4 regions of the Brachybacterium zhongshanense genome follow, and region 1 is predicted to be linked to each of the others. Evidence: riboswitches for the same ligand, from Rfam matches in the RefSeq annotation. Region 1 holds a riboswitch; each other region holds the start of a gene.
The links. A riboswitch is a leader RNA that binds a small molecule or an ion and turns the genes downstream of it on or off. The one in region 1 is predicted to bind thiamine pyrophosphate.

Region 1 (5,249 bases):
TGCGCGGAGCGGACCCCGCCCTGGCAGTACAGGACGACCTCGCCGCCGCCGACGCCGCCGGGCAGGGCCTTCTCCCCCTGCTCGAGGAGCACGCCGAGGGGGATGTTCACGGCGCCCTCGATCGCGCCGGCCTGCACCTCCCACGGCTCGCGCACGTCGATCAGGGTCATCCCCGCACCCCCGTCGCCGGCGCCGCCCTCAGCCCCTCCGCCGCCGAGCAGGGCGCGCAGGGCGGGGACGTCGAGGGTCTCGTCGGGAGCCGGGCCCCCGATGCGGCAGGCGGGATCCGCAGCAGGCGGGATCGACACCTCGGTCGCGGCCGGGCGCGCGGGATCGCGCTCGATGCGCAGGGTGCGGGTGGTGGAGGTGTCCTCGTCCCACAGCACGAGCCGCCCGACGAGCGGATCGCCCGTGCCGGTGACCAGCTGGATCACCTGCGAGGCCATGATCGTGCCGATCAGGCCCGGCAGGGTGCCGATGACCCCCGCCTCCGCGCAGGAAGGCGCCTCGCCGGGGGCGGGCGGCTCGGGGAACACGTCCCGGTAGTGAGCGCCGCGGCCCGGCCAGAACACGCTCACCTGCCCGTGGTGGCGCAGGATCGCGCCCCAGACGACGGGCACGCCGGTGATCTCGCTGGCGTCGGCGACGAGATACCGGGTGGCGAAGTTGTCGGCCCCGTCGAGGACCAGGTCGTAGCCGCGCAGCAGCTCCACGACGTTGTCGGGGCCGAGGCGCACGCGGTGGGTCTCGATGCGGACGTCGGGGTTGATGCGGGCGACCGCCGCGGCCGCGGAGTCGACCTTGGGCGTGCCCAGCACGTCGGTGCCGTGGATGACCTGGCGGTGCAGGTTGGAGAGGTCCACGACGTCGTCGTCGACGATGCCGAGGGTGCCGATGCCCGCCCCCGCGAGGTACTGCAGGGCAGGGGTCCCGAGCCCTCCGGCGCCGATGACCAGCACGCGCGCGTTCCCGAGGCGGCGCTGCCCCAGCGTGCCGATGCGCGCGAGGGTGATCTGGCGGCGGAAGCGCTCGATCTGGGCGGGGGTCAGCTCGGGCCCGGGCTCGACCAGCGGAGGGAGGCTCACCATGACTCGGCCTCCCGTCCGCGAGGGGCGTCGGCGGCGACGGCGGCGACGGGGTCGATCAGGCCGTCGAAGGCCGAGGAGGCGCGGGCGAGACGACGCCGCGGGATGCGCCCGGCGAGCGCAGCGGAGCGCCCCGCGCGGACGGCAAGGTCCATGGCGCGGGCCATCGCCTCGGGGTCCTGGGCGCGGGTCACGGCGGAGGCGGCGAGGACCGCCGAGCAGCCCAGCTCCATGGCGAGCGCCGCATCGGAGGCCGTGCCGATGCCGGCGTCGAGGACGACGGGCACGCCGGCGCGCTCGCAGATCAGCTCGATGCTGTGGGGGTTCAGGATGCCCAGGCCGGTGCCGATCGGCGATCCCAGCGGCATGACGGCGGCCGCTCCCGCGTCCTCGAGCCGACGGGCCAGGGCGGGGTCGTCGGTCGTGTACGGCAGGACCGTGAAGCCGCGGCGGACCAGCTGCTCGGTGGCCTCGAGCAGCTCGATCCCGTCGGGCAGGAGGGTGTCCTCGTCGGCGATGACCTCGAGCTTGATCCAGTCGGTCTCGAGGGCCTCGCGGGCCAGCTCGGCGGTGAGGATCGCGTCGCGGGCGCTGTAGCAGCCGGCGGTGTTGGGCAGCACGCGGATGCCGAGGCGCCGGATCATGGCGAACACGGAGTTGCCGGTCTCGGCGGAGAAGCGGCGCATGGCGACGGTGGTCAGGGCGGTCCCGGAGGCGACCAGCGCCCGTTCGAGGGCGGCCAGGTCGGTCGCGCCCCCGGTCCCCATGATCAGGCGCGAGGAGAGCGGCTCCCCGGCGATGACCAGAGGATCCTCGGTCAGGACGGCGGTGGTGCCCATGCTCAGCCTCCTTGGACGGCGGTGACGAACTCGCAGCGGGCCCCGGCGGCCAGCGGCGTCGCGGCCCAGCGGCTGCGGGGGACGACGGCGTCGTCGAGGGCGACGGCGACGCCGAGCGCTCCGCCGTCGGCCGATCGTCCGTCCTCGCCGACCTGCTGACCGAGCCTATGGGCGACCAGGTCCCGGACGGTCCAGGCCGCGGGGACCTCGACCTCCTCGGCGTTGACGCTCAGCGTGATGGTCATCGGGCCTCCTCGAGGGCGGGGGACGCGCTCGTGCGCGCGGGCTGCGGTGCGGGGGTGAAGCGGTCGGGCCGGACGGCGTCCATCAGCTCGGCGTGCTCGGGCGGGAGCGGCGCGCCGTCGACCAGGTCGGCGGTGCGCTGCGCGGCCCACGCCGAGAGCAGGATCCCGTGACGGTGGCATCCGGTGGAGACGATCACGCGAGGATCGGTCGGGACGGCGCCGAGCAGGGGCATGTCGTCGGGGGTGCCGGGGCGGTCGCGGGTGGTGACCTCGATCAGCTCGGTCTCGCGGATCGCCGGGAGGATCTCGGCGGCATCCTGCAGCAGCTGCAGCACACCGCCGGTGGAGGTGCCTGCCAGGTCGTCCTCCCGGCTGGTGGCGCCGAGCACGAGGGTCCGGTCGTCCCGCGGGACGAGATAGACGGGCCGGCCGCGCACGATCGCGCGCACGGTGCGGCCCACCAGGTTCTCCTCCCCCGGCAGCAGCAGGGAGTCGGGGACGCGCAGGCGCAGCACGTCTCCGCGCACGGGCCGCATCGCCAGGTCGAGAGCGCGGTGGGGGCCGTCGATCCCGGGGACGCCGAGCCCGGCGGCCAGGATGATCCTGTCGGCGGGGGCCGCGTCGTCGTCGGCCTCCGGGAGGGGGTCGAGCTCCGCGAGGGAGCGGACGGCGCCGAGGCGGATCGGGACGGCGGGCCCGTCGGGGCCGTCGGCCTCGAGGTCGGCGCGGACCGCGGCGGCGAGGCGGCGCGGATCGACCTGGTGGTCGCTCTCGAGGAGCACGCCTCCGCTGATGCCGCGCAGGAGGGCGCCCTCCTCGCGCCGCGCCTCGGCGCCGGTCAGCTCGCGCACGGAGGCGCCGCTGCGCCGCTGCACGGCGGCGAGGTCGCTCAGGGCTGCGAGGTCGCCCGCGTCGCGGCCGACGACGAGGGTCGAGGCATCGCGGTAGCCCGGATCGGGCAGAGGGTCCGCCCCGGCCGACGAGCGGGCCGCGCTGCGCTCGGCGAGGCGGGCGGCGAGCGCGCGATGGTCCTGCTCGGCCTCGCGCATCATCCGCCACAGCGGGCTCTGGCCGTACTGCATCTCGGCGGCGGGCGCGAGCATCCCGGCGGCGGCGAAGGTCGCCTGCTCGGCGACCCCGGTGGAGCGGATCTCGACGCGATGCCCGCGACGGCGCAGCTCATGGGCGGTGAGCAGGCCGACGATGCCTGCTCCGATGATGACGACACGCTGCACGGGCGCATTCCTCCTGACGACGGCATGATCCGCATCCAGTGCTGGTGGTCGGCGCCTCGCGCCCTCTCAGCCCGCCGACCGGGCTCCCACGGAACGGAGCCGAGTCTACGCGCCCCCGATCGGCGCTGTCGGGCCGTCCGGCGGGTCCTGCTGTGGGACGCTGTGCGCATGACCGCTGATCAGCAGACCCCCTCCCGGCGACGCGCGAGCCGGGACGAGACCGGCGAGCAGCGCCGAGCCGCCCTCGCGAGCGCGCGCCTGTACGTGTGCGTGGACCTCTCCCGCGGGCTCGATGACCTGCTCGCCTTCGCCGACGCCGCCTTCCGCGGGGGCGTGGACATCCTCCAGGTGCGCGACAAGGGCGCCGAGGCCCGTGCCGAGGTCGAGGCGCTGCGGGCGCTGCGTCCCGTCGCCGACGCCCACGGCGCGCTGCTCGCCGCCAATGACCGGGCCGACGTGGCGGTGCTCGCCGGCACCGATGTGCTCCACCTCGGGCAGGGGGATCTGACCACGGCGGATGCTCGCGCGCTGGTCGGTCCCGACGTCCTCGTCGGCCGCTCCACCCGCACCCTCGAGCAGATGCACGAGGCCGACGCCGATCCCGGCATCGACTACTTCTGCACCGGGCCCGTCTGGGCGACGCCGACGAAGCCGGGCCGCGAGCCCGTCGGCCTCGACCTCCCCCGTGCGGCCGCCGAGCGGACCGGTCCCGAGCCCAAGCCGTTCTTCGCGATCGGCGGGATCGATGCGGACCGCGTGCCGGAGATCCTGTCGACGGGTGCCGAGCGCATCGTCGTCGTGCGGGCCGTGACCGCTGCGGAGGATCCGGAGGCCGCCGCGCGCGCCCTCAGGGAGGCGCTCGACGCCAGCTGACGGCCCGCCGCTCAGCGGGAGCTGACGACCTCCACCGCGAGTGCCCTCACAGCGTCCGCGTCCAGCACCGTCACCTGCAGGCGCGGATCCGGGGCGGTGGGGTCGAGCGCCTCCATCAGGAGCACCTCCTCGGGCGTCGGATAGAGGCTGACCTGTCGCACTCCCGCATCGCTCGAGCGCACGGAGGTGAGCACCGCGATCCCGCGGGCCGCCGCGAGCCGGCGCGCCATCGCGCTGGTCTCCGTCAGCTCCGAGGCGCGCAGCACGACCCGGCGCTGCGGGGCGCTCTCCGTCGGCGAGTCGTGGACGGGGCTGTCCCCGGCAGTCCCGTCGGGGTCGATCACCGCGGCGAGGCGCCCGGCCGCCTGGGCAGGGCGCAGCGGCGTGAAGCGATGGATCCCGCTTCCCGTGACCTCCTCCTCGAGGACGCCGTCGGGATCGACGTACCAGTGGACGCGACGGGTCGCGGCGCCGTCCACGGTCCGCACCGTCCGCTCGAGGGTGGTGAAGACCGCGGCGGTCCGGCGCAGGACGAGGACCTCGGCGAGCTCCGGGTCCGGCCGCAGCCCCTCCGCCCCCGTCCCCGGGTCGCGGAACGGCTCGAGCCGGCCGGCTGCGAGCAGGCCCCGCACAGCGACCTCGGCGGCCTCCTCGACCCGGTCCGGCCGGGCGTCGAGCCAGGGCAGCGCGGACGGCTGACGCGCATCGGTCCCCTCCAGGCCGACGAGCTGCTCGTCGGTCAGGGACAGCAGCGGCTCCGGCTCCGAGGCGCCGGCGCGTGCGAGCACCGAGCCCGTGCCGTGCGCGCGAGGGCCTGCGGCGCGGGCGTCGTCAGGGCGGGGGCGGGCTGGGCGATCACCGGGTTCGCTCATCGTGCGAGCGTAACGGGCTCAGGACAGGGGGGACGACAATGGGAGGGTGCCGCAGCTCGATCGGGCGACTTCGGCACGCCCCGTCGGCCCGATCCCCGTC
Region 2 (5,249 bases), 1.7 Mb from region 1:
GGGCCCTGGACAGCGCGGCGTCGCGGGCGGCCGCCCCCGGATGACCCTTGGCGATGTCCGCGGCATGCGCGGCGATCCTGTACGTCACGACGCCGGCGCGCACGTCCTCCCGGTCCGGCAGCCCCAGATGCTCCTTCGGGGTGACGTAGCAGAGCATCGCCGTGCCGTAGCGGGCGATCTCCGTCGCCCCGATCGCCGAGGTGATGTGGTCGTAGCCCGGGGCGATGTCCGTGACCAGCGGACCCAGCGTGTAGAACGGCGCCCCGGAGCACAGCTCCTGCTGGCGCTCGACGTTCTCCCGCACCTTGTGCAGCGGCACATGGCCGGGTCCCTCCACCATCACCTGGACGTCGTGCTCCCAGGCCCGATGGGTGAGCTCGGCCAAGGTGTCCAGCTCGGCGAACTGTGCGGCATCGTTCGCGTCGGCCAGGGAACCGGGTCGCAGCCCGTCCCCGAGGGAGAACGCGACGTCGTACCGTGCGAAGATCTCGCACAGCTCGTCGAAGCGGGTGTAGAGGAAGTTCTCCTGGTGATGGGCGAGGCACCACCCGGCCATGATCGATCCGCCCCGCGAGACGATGCCGGTGACCCGGTCCGCGGTCAGCGGCACGTAGCGCAGGAGCACTCCGGCGTGGACGGTCATGTAGTCCACGCCCTGCTCGCACTGCTCGATGACGGTGTCGCGATAGACCTCCCAGGTCAGCGCCGAGGCGTCGCCGTCGACCTTCTCGAGAGCCTGGTAGATCGGGACCGTGCCGATGGGGATCGGGGAGTTGCGGATCACCCACTCGCGGGTGGTGTGGATGTCGTCGCCGGTGGACAGGTCCATCAGGGTGTCCGCGCCCCAGCGGGAGGCCCAGCGTAGCTTCTCGACCTCCTCCGCGATGGAGCTGGTGACGGCTGAGTTGCCGATGTTGGCGTTGATCTTCACCAGGAACGCCCGGCCGATGATCATGGGCTCGGACTCCGGATGGTTGACGTTCGCGGGGATGATCGCCCGTCCGGCGGCGACCTCGGAGCGCACCAGCTCGACGTCGCAACCCTCCCGCAGCGCCACGAAGCGCATCTCGGGGGTGATCATGCCGCGCCTCGCGTAGTGCATCTGGGTGACGGTCCGCCCGGGCAGCGCCCGACGGGGGAGGGGCCGACGGCCCCGCCACTGCTGCGACGGACTGCCGCGGCGCAAGGCGGCCCGGCCGTCGTCGGCCAGTCTCCGTGCGCGCGCCTCATGCTCCTCGGTGTCGCCGCGCTCGGCGATCCACGGACTGCGCATCGGCGCCAGCCCCTCCTCGGGGACGCTGCCGGGGCCGGCGGTCCGGTACACCATGAACGGCTCGTTGGGGACCTCACCGGTGGGCTCCAGGTCGATGCGGGTCACCGGAACCCGGATCCCGTGCTCGGGATCCTCCAGATGGTCCAGGGAGTGCGAGGGGTACTGCTCGGACAGCGGGGAGCGCACAGTCATCTGCGGCCTCTCTTCCTACGCCGGTGCTAGCCGGATCAGGTTCTACGGTCCCGGGCGGCTGCAGCCCGGTCTCAGCCCTCTGCCGAGGGCCCCCGTGGGGTCGCGGACTGTCTATCACATGGGTGCCGGTGCGCAGCGCACCGTCCCGGAGTGCAGTGCACCGTCCCGGAGTGCGGCGGACCGTCCTCGGACGAGGAGAGCGAGGAGAGCGAGGAGAGAGGACCGTACGGCTCAGCCGCCCATGAGGGTGAGGACGAAGATCCACACGCACAGGAAGGCCAGCATCCCCAGGCTGTAGAGGATCGAGGCTCGCAGGATCTCGCTCTCCCGGCCGGACAGGCCCACGGCGCCTGCAGCGATCGCGATCGACTGAGGCGAGATCACCTTGGCGGCGTTCCCTCCGGCGGTGTTGGCCGCGACCAGGGTGGACGGCGTGAAGCCGATGGTCTCGGCAGTCGCGACCTGCAGCGGCGCGAACAGGGTGTTGTTGTTGACGACCGATCCCGTGAGGAACACTCCGATCCACCCGATCACCGGCGCGATCAGCGGGAACAGACGGCCGGTGGCGGCGAGCGCCGTGCCCATCGACGTCGAGCCCCCGGAGTAGTTGGCGATGTTCGCGAGGACCAGGATGACCAGGATCAGGGCGAGCGCCTTCCACAGGCTCGCGATGGTGGCGCGCAGCTCGTCGAGCAGCATCGATGCCGTGATCCGCGGAGTCGTCAGGTACGTCGCCAGGACCGCGAGCAGGATCGCGGTGCCGGTCGCTCCGAGGATGCTGAAGGTCCACGTCGCGGTCACGACGGTTCCCGAGGCCGTGGTGACGCTCCCCGTAAGCCCCGGGATGCCGGTCTCGAGCGTCGAGAAGGAGGGCAGACCCTCGGAGAACAGCGCCTTCACCGGCGGGATCGACCACAGCAGGATGACCAGCGAGAGGAAGTAGAAGGGGCTCCAGGCGACTCCCACCTCCTTCAGCGACGGCGCTGCGGTGCGGACCGGCTCCGGGGCGTCAGCCTCGCGGAACACCCGCTTCGGGGACCACACCCTGCACAGAGCGAAGATCGCGACCATCGCTCCGAGGCCTGCGGCCAGATCCGCGAGCTCGGGGCCGAGGAACCACAGCACCGCCGCCTGGATCCCGCTGAACACGATCGTCACCACCAGAGCGATGGGCCAGGTCTCCCGGAGCCCTCGCAGCCCATCGAGGATCACCACCAGGAGGAACGGGATCAGCAGGGTGAGCGGCTGCAGCACGATCACCAGGGCGCGCGACAGCTCGAGCACATCGAGCCCGGTCACCTGTGCCCCCACCAGCACAGGCACGCCGATCGCCCCGTATGCACCGGCGGCCGCATTGGCGACCAGCGAGATCATGGCCGCCCGCACGGGGCGGAAGCCCAGCTGCACGAGCAGCGCCGCGCAGATCGCGATCGGCACGCCGAATCCCGCCGCGCCCTCGAGGAACGCGCCGAAGGCGAAGCTGATCAGCAGCACCTGGATGCGCTGGTCGTCGGAGACCGCACCGATCGAGGCGCGGATGACGTCGAAATGACCGGAGGCGACGCTCAGTCGGTAGAGCCACACCGCCATCACGATGATGTATCCGATCGGCCAGATCGCCGTCAGCGCTCCCAGCATCCCGGCGCCCGCGGCGGCCGAGGCCGGCATGCCGAAGACTGCGAGCGCCACGACGACCTGCACGGCCAGGGCGATCAGTGCCGTCTTGATGCCGGACAGCTTGAACGCCACCAGGCACAGGAGGAACACGACGATGGGCAGGGCGGCGACCAGCGCCGACAACGGCAGGCAGCCCAGGGGGTCGATGGACTGGTACCACATGCGCGTCTCCTCACGAACGGGCGGTGGGAAGAGGACTGTCTGCAGAGGACCGAGGCTGTCGTCGATCGGCATCCTAAGGACCAAGGTCCCGGATGGTCACGATGGCGCGGCGGCGCGACAGAGTTCCGGAACGCCACTGTTCCTGGATGCGGCCTCAGTGCTCCCTGTCCGCATCCGGGACGCGATGCCCTGGTAGGACGTGTACCGTCGCCCGGGCCGTCCGCAGACGTCCGCGACAGGAGGACCACCCCATGCAGATCAAGCACGCCCTTGCGGCGCTCTCCCTCACCGCCGTCCTGGCGCTCGCCGGATGCAGCGGGGGAGGCGACGCGTCCGCCGGTAGCGACGCCGGCGGATCGGCTGCGAGCGATGCCGGTCAGTCGTCCTCGGCCGACGGATCGGCCGTCCCCGAGGCCGACGTCTCCGACGTCCCCGACCCGGTGGCGGAGGTCAACGGCGAGGAGATCACCAAGGAGCAGTTCGTCGAGGTCTACCAGTCGCAGTACCAGCAGGCCATGACCGCATCACAGACCACCGGGCAGGAGGTCGACGAGAGCGAGCTGCGCGGGCAGGTCGCCGACATGCTGGTCGACAACCTGCTGCTGCAGCAGGGCGCGGAGGATGCCGGGATCGAGGCGAGCGATCAGGATGTCGATGACACCCTCGACGAGATCGCCGCGCAGAACGGCATGGGCTCGGGGGACGAGGTCGTCCAGGCGCTCGTCGACCAGGGGAGCACCGAGGAGCAGGTCCGCGAGGACGCCGCCACCCAGTACGAGCTGACCGCCTACGTCGACCAGGAGGGCGACATCTCCGAGCCCAGCGATGAGGAGATCCAGGAGGAGTACGACGCGCAGGTGGAGCAGCTCACCGCGCAGGGCGGTGACACCTCTCAGGTGCCCGACTTCGAGGACGTCCGTGATCAGCTCGCCCAGCAGATGATCTCGGAGCAGGAGGACCAGGCGGCCTCGGCGCTCGCCGAGGAGCTCGCTGAGAAGGGCGAGGTCACGGTCAACCTCTGAACCGGTCAGCGCCGCCGAGCATGGTTCGGGTTCGGGTTCGGGTTCGGGTTCGGGGCCCTGATGCCCTGCGGCCAGACCTCCCGGGATGTCGGATCAGCGCCAGGGGATGGGACGGAACCGGCCGCCCCGGCCGCGGGTCAGCAGCACGGCGGATGAGGGGGAGACGAGGGCGGTGCCGCGCTCGAGGTGGTCGATGACCATGTGCAGGGCCTGACGGGCCGAATCGTCCTCGCTCGCACCGTCGAGCGGATCGACGAGGAAGCGCAGCACGATGCGGCCCACGCGGCGACCGGCGACCACCGGGGCCTCGACGTCCTTCGTCTCCACCTGGTGCAGCGAGCCCAGCGCGAGCGAGGCCTGCTCCATCACATCGGCGGGGGTCGCACCCTCCTGCAGGTCTCCGATGGGGAGGTGCATGCGATAGCTCGGCATCTGCCCAATCTAGCCAGTCCGGGCGAACGGTCCGGTCGTCTCGATGATCGGTCCCCTCGTCCCGTCGATTCGTCCCGTCGATCGGGGCGGTGCTCTCGCCGATCGGACAGAGCGGCGTGGGCTTCGCCTCGCGCGGGGGTGCGCTGGGGTCCTGTCCCCGATCTCGCGGCGCGGAGGAGAATGGTCAGGTGCTCTGCGAAGCTGATGCTGCGACTCCGCGCGAACCCGGCCGAGCCGTCGGATCCCGCGGCCGCCCTTCGCTGTCGGCCTCTGCCGGCACAGGGCCCGCGTCCGTGGTCCTCGTGCACGGTACTCGCGCCTCGCATTCGCAGTGGGACCTGCAGATCCCCTCGCTGCGGGCGGCCGGATACCGAGTGCTCGCCCCGGATCTTCCCGGGCACGGCATCCGCAGCCGGGAGCCGTTCACGCTGGACTCCGCCCTTACGGCGATCCGCACTGCGATCGACGAAGCTGCAGGCCCCGGAGGACCG
Region 3 (5,249 bases), 760 kb from region 1:
AGTCCGCCCGCGAGGACATGAACGCGTTCGTCGACGAGCAGACGGACGGCCTCATCCCCGAGCTCGTCCCCGCCGACGCCCTCAGCGCATCCACGCGCCTCGCGCTCATCAACGCCCTCCACCTCCAGGCCGCATGGACCAAGACTCTCACCGTGCTCGGGGACCGGTCCTTCACCCGCTCCGACGGCCCCGCTGTCGACGTCCCCATGCTCGGGGCCGACACCACCAGCTGGTACGAGGACGACCTCGCCCAGGCCACGATGCTGACCACCTACGGCGGCGACCTCGGCCTCGTGCTGGTCCGCCCGACGGGGACCCTGTCCGACATCCTCGACGCCTGGGCCCCCGACGGCTCGGGCGGCGCCGACGGCGAGTCCGTCCTCGACGCTCTCCTGACGGCGATGGGCGAGCAGGGCGAGCCGGTCCAGGTCGCCCTGCCCGCCTTCGACATCGACTGGTCGGCATCCCTCGTCGATCTGCTGAGCGACCTCGGCATGACGGACGCCCTCGGGGACGCCGCCGACTTCTCCGGCATCACCGGTGCTGCGGATCTCCAGATCACCGAGGTCCTGCAGAAGGCCGTCATCACCGTGGACGAGCACGGCATGGAGGCCGCCGCTGCGACCGCCGTGATGATGGAGGAGGGCGCCGCGGACATCGGCGAGCCCCGCACCCTCGACCTCGACGTCCCCTTCCTCTACCTCGCCATCGAGACCTCGACCCTGACGCCCCTGGTCGTCGGCTGGATCGGCGATCCCTCCCAGACCCGCGACTGACCACGCAGCGGCCCGGCGACGCAGGCAGGTCAGACGGCGTCGAGCGCCTGCTGCCAGAAGGCCGCCTCGAGGCGCGTGGCGGTGCGGAAGATTCGCGTGAGCTCAGCCAGGCGACGATCCGTGAGCGCCTCGACGGGGTTCGCAGCGGTGGCGAGGGCACCGGCTGAGGTGCGGTCGCCAGCCCCGACCTGCGCATATGTCGGGCCCGCTGGTGCCGGGCCCGCTGCTGCGGAGCCGATGCCTGCGGGGCCGATGCCTGCGAGCTCGTCGAGGCGGGCGATGGCCGCACGGGCCGAGGCCTGGAAGTCCTCGCCCGCGTACTCCGCGATCCAGTCGCCGTAGGCGTGCTCGGGCCGTCCCTCGAGGCGCGGAGCGAGGCGGGTCCCGATCTCCGCGTAGCCGATCGCGCACGGTGCGAGGGCGACATGGAGGTCCAGGAGATCGCCGGAGGCGCCGCAGTCCAGGACGAAACGGGTGTAGGCGACGGTCCCCATGCGCTCATCGGTCGCCTCGAGCTCGGCGGGGGATATGCCCCATGACGCGGTCAGACGAGCATGCAGGGAGGTCTCGGTGAGGACGCCCGAGAGCGCGTACGAGGCCTGACGGATGTCGTCCAGGCTGCGCGCCTTGTATGCGGCCAGGGCGTAGGCGCGGGCGAACTGGATGAGGAACAGATAGTCCTGGACGAGATAGTCCTGGAACGCCGGGAGCGGCAGCGTGCCTTCTCCCAGCTGCTCGACGAAGTCGTGGCGGGTGTAGGCGTCCCAGTCGTCGGCGGTCTCGGCGCGCAGGTGCTCGAACAGGGTCATCGGCGCGCCTCCTCGAGGTCTCGCGCGGCCGGGGCGAGGCGCGCGTCCGCGTAGGCGGAGTCGAAGAAGCGCAGCTCGAGGTCGACCGCGCGGGAGAAGGCCCCGTGCACGGCGGCGAGCCGATCAGTCCCGTCGGGATCAGTCCCGTCGCGATCGTCCCTCTCGAGGTCTGCACCCGCGCGATCGAGCTCCGAGCGGAGGAAGGCGACGAACCCGCGGAAGCCGGGATTGTCGTGCAGCCCGATCCACTCGGCGTGCACGAAGCTCTCCGGGAGCGGATGCGGGGCGGCCTGCGCCCAGTCGAGGTAGAGCCATTCGGTCACGAGCAGGACCGCGAGCACGACCGCATAGTCGCGGGAGGCGGCGGCCTCGCGGAACAGGTCCAGGAAGCCCGAGGTGGCCTCCGAATCGGGGATGGTCGCACGCCGCTGCTCGTCGACGCCGAGAGCGTCGAGGGCCCGCAGGAAGTAGGTGTTCTCGTCTCCGGCGACCTCTCCCGCGAACTGTGCGAGGCGCAGGCGGGCGGTCGGGGTGTCGGCCGCTGCGATCCCGGCGCCGATCAGCATGAGGAAGCTGTCCAGGAACCGATGGTCCTGGACCAGATAGCCGGCCATGACGTCATCGGGGACCTCGCCGGTGTGCAGCTCCCGCACGAAGCGGTGGCCGACGGCGAGGTCCCAGGTGGGGCCGGAGCCCTGCCGGAGACGGGCGGTGAAGGTGGAGCCGGTGGCGGTGGAGGCGCTGCCGGGGTCCTCCGGACGAGTCCGGGGAGCGGGCGGCTCCTCCGAGCGCAGGCCTTCCGAGCGCAGTTCTTCCATGACATTCCTCCGCGAGCATTGACTCGATCAGGTTCCTCGGGTGTGTTCTCAGCCCCGGCGGGGCACCCCGTGTCCGCCGACGAGCGTAGCGGATCCCGGAGCAGGAGGGGGAGGAGCGGATGCGTGCTGGGGACAGCCTGCCTAGGGTGGGTGCATGGACAGCGGAAGCGAGGGCGCCGGCCCGTCGGAGGACTGCGGCGACTCGCCGAGACCGTCGCTCGAGGCGTTCCGCGCGCTCGTGCTGGACCCGACGATGCAGGTGGTCGTCAGCGACCTCGACGGCGTGCTCCGCCGCTTCGACGAGCATCTGTGGGAGCGTCTGGATGCGCACCTCGGCCGGCCGACGGACACCGCCTATCGAGCGATCCTGCGCAGCCCGCTGCTGGGGGAGGTGGTCCGCGGGCGTGCCACCCATGCGCAGTGGCGGCAGCGGATCCTCGAGGATCTCGAGGCCGACGGCATCGACCCCGACACGGCGCACGAGGCGCTCAGGACCTGGCTCGACAGCGCTCCCGCGCTCGATCGCGGCGTGCTCGGCGTGCTCGAGGACGCTCGGCGCGCGGGTCGGGAGGTCTTCGTCTTCACCAACGGCACCGACCGGGTGCGCGAGGAGCTGCGCGGATTCGGCCTGGACAGGATGCTCCGGCCCGATGGCTCCGGGGACCGTCTGCTGAACTCGGCCGAGCTCGGCGCCGCGAAGCCCGACGCCGAGGCCTACGATGCCGCGCACGCCCGCATCCAGCAGGTCCTCGGGCGGAGCATCCCGCGCTCGGCGGTGGCCTTCCTCGACGACTCCGCCCGGCATGTCAGCGGTGCGCGCGAGGCGGGCTGGCGGGCCGTCCTGCTCCGGGACTGACGCTCCCCGGCTGACGCGCCCCGGCCGATGCGCCGCGGCGGTCATCGCCCCAGCGCGGTGAGCAGCTCGCCGACGTCGGCCGCGGCGCAGTCGAAGGCCTGGTCGGCATAGCCCTCGACCCCGGAGCTGACGATCGAGCCGTTGGCGACATGCAGCACGAGCGGTGCGTGAGCGGCCGGATATCCGCAGGCGATCAGCAGGGTGCGCAGGTCCTCGTCCATGCCGGGGCGGGATGAGCGCATGCGCTCGTGCAGCAGCGGGCTCTCGCGCACCCCGTCGAGCGCCGCGCCGACGCGGCCGACGATGCCCTCGGGAGTGTCCCCCCAGATCGTGCGGATGACGCGCGCCCCGATCTCGGCGGGGGCCAGGCCCGGGTGCGCGCCCTCGAGGGCCTCGCGGGTGGCCTGGGCGCGCACCTCCTCGTCGGCCTCGAGGCATCGCACGAGCAGATCCTCGCGGGTGGAGAAGTAGTAGCCGACGGAGCTCGAGGGGACACCGGCGACCTCGGCGACCCTGCGATGCGACACCGCCTGCATCCCCTCCGCGTGCAGCAGCTCCCGCGCCGCCTCCAGGATCGCCGCACGGCGCTCGACGGCACGGCTCTGCTGTGCTCTCTCGGACACACCCGCCTCCTTGTCTTGGACGACCGTCCAAACTCGTCGTAGTCCGCTCCGGGGCGTTCGGCCCGCCTCCGGGCGGACGCTCCGGTCTCATCGTCCTCCCCTCGCGGCGACTGCGAGAGAAAGTCCAGGTCATGAGCATCCAGGTGGATGGTCCCGTGTGGACCGACGCGGCCGGCGCCGAGAAGCCCGCGTTGGTCTCCGCGATGCCGATGGTGACGACGGCGGTCGAGCCGACGGCAGTGCCTCCGACGGCGGTCCCTGCGATGCCCTCTGCGTCGGCGCGCGTGCCGGGACGGGCGTCGATGGTCGCACTGATGTCCGTGCTGATCGGGGCCGTCGCGCTCCCGTCGCTCGGGATCGACATGTATCTCGCGTCGCTGCCGGAGATCCGGGAGGTCTTCGGCGTGCCCGTGGGGATCTCGCAGCTGACGCTGACGCTCTTCATGCTCATGCTGGGCATCGGGCAGCTCGTCGGCGGAGCCGTCTCCGACGCGGTCGGGCGTCGTCGGCCCCTGATCCTCGGGCTCGCGCTGTTCGTGACCGGTTCCGTGCTCGCGGCGCTCGCGCTCGGCATCACCCTCCTGCTGGTCGCCCGTGTGCTGCAGGGAGCGGGCGGCGCCCTCGCCGTCGTCGTCGCGAACAGCACCGTGCGCGATGTGGCCGTCGGCGATGCGGCCACCCGTCTGTACGCGCTGCTGCTGGGCATCTCCGGCATCGCGCCCGTGATCGCACCGACCCTCGGAGGGGTCGTCGACGCGGCTCTCGGCTGGCGCGCCGTGTTCTGGGTGCTGGCGCTGCTGGGGACCGTCCTGCTGCTGCTCGCCCTGGCCCGTCTGCCCGAGACGCTGGTCCCCGAGCGCCGCTCCCCGCTGCGGCCGCGAGCCGTCGCCTCCGCCTTCGCCGGGCTCCTGCGGACCCCGCGGTTCCTCGCGCCCGGGGCTGCGCTGATCTCGATGCTCGCCCTGCTGTTCGCCTACATCGGCGGCGCGTCCTACGTCTACCAGGGCGGATTCGGACTCGACGCTCGGCAGTTCGGCCTCGCCTTCGGCGCCGCCGGGGTGGCGATGATGCTCTCCACCCTCGCCGTGCACCGGCTCGCCTCGCGCGTCGCAACGCTGCGGCTCGGCCTCGCCGGCGCCGTCCTCGCCGGGTGCGGCGCGGTCGGAGCCCTGGTGGTGGCGCTGGCCGGAGGCGGCTTCGGGCTGTTCCTCGCGGCGCTGATCGTGCTCGCCCTCGGCTTCGGGATGGCGGAGCCCGCGGCCATGGGCAGCGCCATGGATGCGGCCGACGGCGGTGCCGGCCAGGCCGCCGCGCTCCTCGGCACCGCCCAGTACCTCGTGGGCGGGGGCGTCTCGGTCCTCGCCGGC
Region 4 (5,249 bases), 1.6 Mb from region 1:
GCGACCGTCCTGGTGCTCCTCTCCCCCATCCTCCTCATCGGCACCATCGTGCTCTCGATCGGCTCGGGCCTGTCCACCCTTGTCCTGCAGCGCCGCGCGCCCGCCGAGCGCGCCCGCTCGCCGTGGGCCTACGCACCGCTGGCCATCGGCGTGATCACGCTCGCCCTGGCCCTCCTCGGCATGACCGCCGTCTGACCAGACGTCCCCCGCACGCACTCACCAGGAGATTCCGATGACGCTCTCGCCCGCTCGCCCTCGCCCCTCCGGCCTGGATCTCTCCGCCGTCGACGAGTCCATCCGGATCCAGGACGACCTTTTCGGCCATGTCAACGGCCGCTGGCTGGCCGAGCACGTGATCCCCGCGGACCGTGCGAGCGACGGCGAGTTCCGTCGCCTGCGCGATCTGTCCGAGGAGAACGTGCGGGCGATCGTCGAGGAGGCCGCCGCGGCACTGCCCGAGGACGCGGCTCCCGCGAGCGACCTCGAGAAGGTCGGCGCCCTGTACCGGACGTTCATGGACACCGAGGCGATCGAGGCCGCCGGCACCGCGCCCCTCGAGCCGCTGCTGACGGAGATCCTCGCCGTCGACTCCCTGGATCAGCTCGTGCGGCTGACCGGGTCGGCGGCCGCAGGCACCGGACCGCTCGCCGCGTACGTATGGACCGATGACCGCGACTCGACCCGCTACCAGGTCAAGATCCACCAGGCCGGTCTCGGTCTGCCGGACGAGTCCTACTACCGCGAGGACTCCTATGCAGAGATCCGAGAGGCGTACGTCGACCATCTGACGAACCTCGCCGAGCTCGTCGGCCTCGCCGGCCGCGAGGGCCTCGTCGCGGGCGATGCGGCGGCTCTGGCCCGGGCGGTCATGGACTTCGAGATCCGGCTGGCGGACTGCCACGTGGACGTGGTGCGCCTGCGCGACCGCGAGAGGTCCTACAACCCGATGGACGCCGAGGCGCGCCGTGAGCTCGCGCCCGCCTTCCCCTGGGACGCCTTCTTCGAGGGCACCGAGGCGCCGTCGGCCGCTCTCGAGGTGGTCTCGATCGGTCAGCCGGAGTACGTCTCGGCGGCCGCCGAGCTGCTCGCCGGCGAGGACCTCGCGGTGCTGCGCAGCTGGCTTGCCCTGCACACCGTCTCCTCCTACGCCCCGTATCTGGACTCGGCCCTGGTCGACGAGGACTTCGCCTTCCACGGGACGGTCCTGTCGGGAGCCGAGGAGCTGCGGGAGCGCTGGAAGCGCGGGGTCGGCGTGGTCGAGGGCGCGCTCGGCTTCGCGATCGGTCGCGAGTACGTGACCCGGCACTTCCCCGCATCCCACAAGGAGCGCATGGTCGTCCTCGTCGACGCCCTCGTCGACGCCTATCGCTCCTCGATCTCGCAGCTCGAGTGGATGACCCCGGCGACCCGGGAGAAGGCCCTCGAGAAGCTCGCGAAGTTCACGCCGAAGATCGGCTACCCCTCGGAGTGGCGGACCTACGAGGACCTCGAGGTGGTCCCCGGCGATCTGGTCGCCTCCGTGCGCGAGGCGCGCCGGGCCGACGCCGCCTTCGACTTCGCCAAGGTCGGCGGGCCGATCGACCCCCACGAGTGGCACATGACCCCGCAGACGGTCAACGCCTACTACAACCCCGGCGCCAATGAGATCGTCTTCCCCGCCGCGATCCTGCAGCCGCCGTTCTTCGACGCGGACGCCGACGACGCCGTGAACTTCGGAGGCATCGGCGCCGTGATCGGGCACGAGATCGGGCACGGGTTCGACGACCAGGGTTCGAAGTACGACGGCGACGGGAACATGGTCTCCTGGTGGACCGAGGAGGATCGGGCGGCCTTCGACGAGCGCACCGCGTCCCTCATCGCCCAGTACTCCGAGCTCAGCCCCCGCGACCTCGGCGACGAGCATCGCGTCAACGGCGCCCTGACCATCGGCGAGAACATCGGCGACCTCGGCGGCCTCTCGATCGCCGTGAAGGCGTACCTGGCCACCGCCGGCGAGTCGGCGGCCGAGGAGGTCGACGGCTTCACCGGCCTGCAGCGGGTCTTCCTCTCCTGGGCGACGGTGTGGCGCGCGAAGAACCGCCCGCAGGCCGCCGTCCAGCTGCTGGCCACCGACCCCCACTCCCCCGCCGAGTTCCGATGCAACATCACCGCGGGGCACATCGACGAGTTCCACGAGGCCTTCGGAGTGCGCGAGGGCGATGCCATGCACCGCGCCCTCGAGGACCGCGTCCGCATCTGGTGACCCGCCGATGAGACCGGAGGCCCCCTTCTACGTCGGGACCACTCGGCCCACGGCCGTCGGCTGGACCCGCATCGGACTGACGCTCCTGGCGGGCGTCGTCGCCACCGCGGTGCTCGCCCAGCGGCCGACGCTCGACTCGCCGCTGCTGCTGGTCGCGGCGATGGGCGTGTTCGTCCTGATCGCGCTGTGGACGTGGATGAACCAGCGCACCCGCTTCATCGTCGACGAGCACGGGGTGACCGTCAGCCTCGGCGGGTTCCTTCCGCGGCGTCCGTGGCCGCTCGAGCAGTTCCGCACCGTCCAGCTGCGCGAGGTCCCCGGTTCCAGCGTGGGGGTGACCGTGGGCGGCTACGGGTGGCGTCGAGGGCGGGCGATGTCCTCGACGCCTGAGGAGCTCAGGCCCGTCGGCGGACGGCGCATCTTCACCACCGGCGAGGCCCAGGAGACCTATCGGCTGCTGGTCACGCGCCCCGGGACCATGGTCGAGATCATCAGCCGCGAGGGACCCCACTTCCTCTTCTCCCCCGATGACCCGGTCGCGACCGCCGAGGCCGTCGACCAGGCGATCCGCGCACGCCGCTGAGCGCACGAGCCCGGGCTGCGGTATGCTCGCGGACGGTCATCCAACTGACAGGGGAGCACCATCCGGGTGCTGAGAGTGCGCAGCAGTGCGCAGACCCTCGAACCTGATCCGGGTCACACCGGCGTAGGGAGTCGGGATTTCCGCGGGAGCATCCCCGTCGCACGCCGTCGGCGCGCGACGCACGGCGCACGATCGTCCGCCGCTGCGATGCGCCTGCGCCCCTTCCGCTCGTGGAAGGAGTATGAGATGACGCGTTTCCGCACCGTGGATCTGCTGGTCACCGTCGCGATCGGCGCCGCCTTCGGCGTCGCGTTCCTGGGATATGGGGCGCTGTACAGCCTCATCGGCCCGCTCACCGCCCTGTTCCGGCCCGCCGAGGGGCTCCTGATGGGCATCTGGTTCCTGCCCGCGATGATCGCGGCTCTCGTCGTGCGCAAGCCCGGCGCCGCGCTCCTCGCCGAGCTCATCGCTGCCAGCCTCGAGATGCTCCTGGGCGGCCAGTGGGGCTGGGGCACCGTCGTCTCCGGGGTCCTGCAGGGCGGAGGCGTCGAGATCGCCTTCCTGGCCTTCCGCTACCGCCGATTCACGCTCCCGGTGGCGATCCTCGGCGGCGTGATCGCCGCAGCCCTGGAATGGGTCTATGAGCGCTTCGCCTACTACCCGGAGATGAGCTGGCCGTTCGCCATCGTCCTGCTGGGCTTCGCCCTGGTCTCCGGCGCGCTCGCCTGCGGTGCGCTGGGCTGGGCGGTCGTGCGCGCACTGGCGGAGACCGGTGCGCTGGACGCGCTGCCCGCGGGACGCGAGCACGCCGAGATGCGCCTCGTCGCACGTCGAGCCGCAGGTGAGGGCACACGGGAGAGCTCTGCCGAGGATGCTTCCGGCGCCTCCGGCACCCCGCGGGCAGGGTCCGGGGCCATCTCCGGATGACCTCTCTCGAGCTGCGTGGGCTCAGCTGGCGCCCGCAGTCGCGCCTGGACCCGACGGTCCACGACCTCACCCTGGAGATCCCCCGCGGTCAGCGGGTGCTCCTGACCGGAGCCAGCGGCAGCGGCAAGTCGACTGTTCTGCGGGCGCTCGCGGGTCTGCTCGATCCCGAGGCCGGGGAGCTCCGGGGCGAGGCCCCCGGGGCCGCGCGCCCCGGGGAGCGCGGTCTGCTGCTGCAGAACCCGACGAACGCTCTGATCGCTGCGACCGTCGGCCGCGAGGCGGCGTTCGGGCCGGAGAACGCGGCGCTCGACCGCGCCGAGATCGCCGATCGGGTCCGAGAGTCCCTCGACGCGGCCGGCGTCGACGTGGACTCCACCCGTCCGCCGTGGGAAGCCTCCGGGGGCCAGCAGCAGAGGATCGCATTGGCCGGGGCTCTCGCCCTCGGCCCGGGGGCGCTGCTGCTGGACGAGCCGACGTCCATGCTGGATGGCAGGACGGCGGGCACCGTCCGACGGGCGATCCTGGACGTGATCGGCGACGCGACGCTCGTCGTCGCCGACCACGATGTCGTGCCGTGGGCCGAGCACGTCGAGCGTCTCATCGTCCTCGGCGACGGAGCCCGCATCCTGGCCGACGGTCCCCCCGACGAGGTCCTCGAGGCGCATCCGCGACTCGTGCAGCCGCCCGTCGCGGGATCCCTGACGGGATCCATGACGGGAACCATGGCGGGGTCCGCGGCGGGGTCGGGATCGCTCGCGAGGCCTGTCGCAGGGCCGGGGCCCATCGCGGGCGGCGGCGAGCAGCCTCCGCCCGGCGACCAGGCTGCTCGGGCTCGGGGAGACGTCGTGGCCTCGCTCACCGACACCGCGATCGCCCGCCGCGACGGCACGTCCGGTGTGCTCGCCCGCGGCATCGATCTGACGCTGCGCGCGGGGACGCTGACCGTTCTCTGCGGCCCCAGCGGCAGCGGCAAGACGAGTCTGCTGCGGGTTCTCCTCGGCCTGGACGCCCCGGCCGGAGGCCGCGTCGACCCTCCGTCCGGGCGTGATCTCGCCTGGGTCCCGCAGAACCCCGAGCACTCCTTCGTCGCCGCCACCGTGCGCGACGAGGCGCAGGCCTCTCCCTGGGCGGATGACTCCGACCTCGTCGACCGCCTGCTGTCCGCCGCGGGCCTCGACCAGCTCGCAGAGGCGAACCCCTACACCCTGTCCGGCGGCGAGCAGCGTCGGCTGGCGATCGTCGCAGCCCTCGCGCAGAAGCCGCGCCTCCTGGTCCTCGACGAGCCGACGGTCGGGCTGGACCCCGAGCGCCGGAGCGCCGTGCTGGCGCTCCTGGAGGAGGCTGCTGCGAACGGCGGTGCGATCCTCGCCGCGACCCACGATGACCATCTGGCGGCTGCAGCGGATGCCCGCCTGGATCTGCCCGGCCCGGTGGCCGCAGCCGCGGCCGACGGGGCCCCGGGGGCCACGGGCGCCCCGGGACCGGACCGACGCGTCC

Region 2: another riboswitch for thiamine pyrophosphate. It lies ahead of thiC (phosphomethylpyrimidine synthase ThiC); the one in region 1 lies ahead of thiO (glycine oxidase ThiO).
Region 3: another riboswitch for thiamine pyrophosphate. It lies ahead of ACZ5AJ_RS12025 (TenA family protein); the one in region 1 lies ahead of thiO (glycine oxidase ThiO).
Region 4: another riboswitch for thiamine pyrophosphate. It lies ahead of ACZ5AJ_RS08470 (ECF transporter S component); the one in region 1 lies ahead of thiO (glycine oxidase ThiO).

The regions. Positions count from the first base shown of each region.
Region 1 is NZ_AP043790.1:3,446,802-3,452,050, reverse strand. Features, by position in the region: gene ACZ5AJ_RS15305 (ThiF family adenylyltransferase) at 1-1,088, opposite strand, end outside; gene ACZ5AJ_RS15300 (thiazole synthase) at 1,082-1,924, opposite strand; gene thiS (sulfur carrier protein ThiS) at 1,927-2,169, opposite strand; gene thiO (glycine oxidase ThiO) at 2,166-3,404, opposite strand; TPP riboswitch at 3,399-3,504, opposite strand; gene thiE (thiamine phosphate synthase) at 3,573-4,277, shown strand; gene ACZ5AJ_RS15280 (hypothetical protein) at 4,289-5,149, opposite strand.
Region 2 is NZ_AP043790.1:1,724,494-1,729,742, reverse strand. Features, by position in the region: gene thiC (phosphomethylpyrimidine synthase ThiC) at 1-1,465, opposite strand, end outside; TPP riboswitch at 1,460-1,570, opposite strand; gene ACZ5AJ_RS07795 (L-lactate permease) at 1,697-3,304, opposite strand; gene ACZ5AJ_RS07790 (SurA N-terminal domain-containing protein) at 3,556-4,326, shown strand; gene ACZ5AJ_RS07785 (hypothetical protein) at 4,420-4,758, opposite strand; gene ACZ5AJ_RS07780 (alpha/beta fold hydrolase) at 4,947-5,249, shown strand, end outside.
Region 3 is NZ_AP043790.1:2,683,707-2,688,955, reverse strand. Features, by position in the region: gene ACZ5AJ_RS12035 (serpin family protein) at 1-776, shown strand, start outside; gene ACZ5AJ_RS12030 (TenA family protein) at 806-1,585, opposite strand; gene ACZ5AJ_RS12025 (TenA family protein) at 1,582-2,403, opposite strand; TPP riboswitch at 2,391-2,483, opposite strand; gene ACZ5AJ_RS12020 (HAD family hydrolase) at 2,558-3,259, shown strand; gene ACZ5AJ_RS12015 (TetR/AcrR family transcriptional regulator) at 3,301-3,882, opposite strand; gene ACZ5AJ_RS12010 (Bcr/CflA family efflux MFS transporter) at 4,014-5,249, shown strand, end outside.
Region 4 is NZ_AP043790.1:1,874,652-1,879,900, forward strand. Features, by position in the region: gene ACZ5AJ_RS08455 (hypothetical protein) at 1-195, shown strand, start outside; gene ACZ5AJ_RS08460 (M13 family metallopeptidase) at 233-2,242, shown strand; gene ACZ5AJ_RS08465 (hypothetical protein) at 2,250-2,825, shown strand; TPP riboswitch at 2,865-2,972, shown strand; gene ACZ5AJ_RS08470 (ECF transporter S component) at 3,072-3,752, shown strand; gene ACZ5AJ_RS08475 (ATP-binding cassette domain-containing protein) at 3,749-5,249, shown strand, end outside.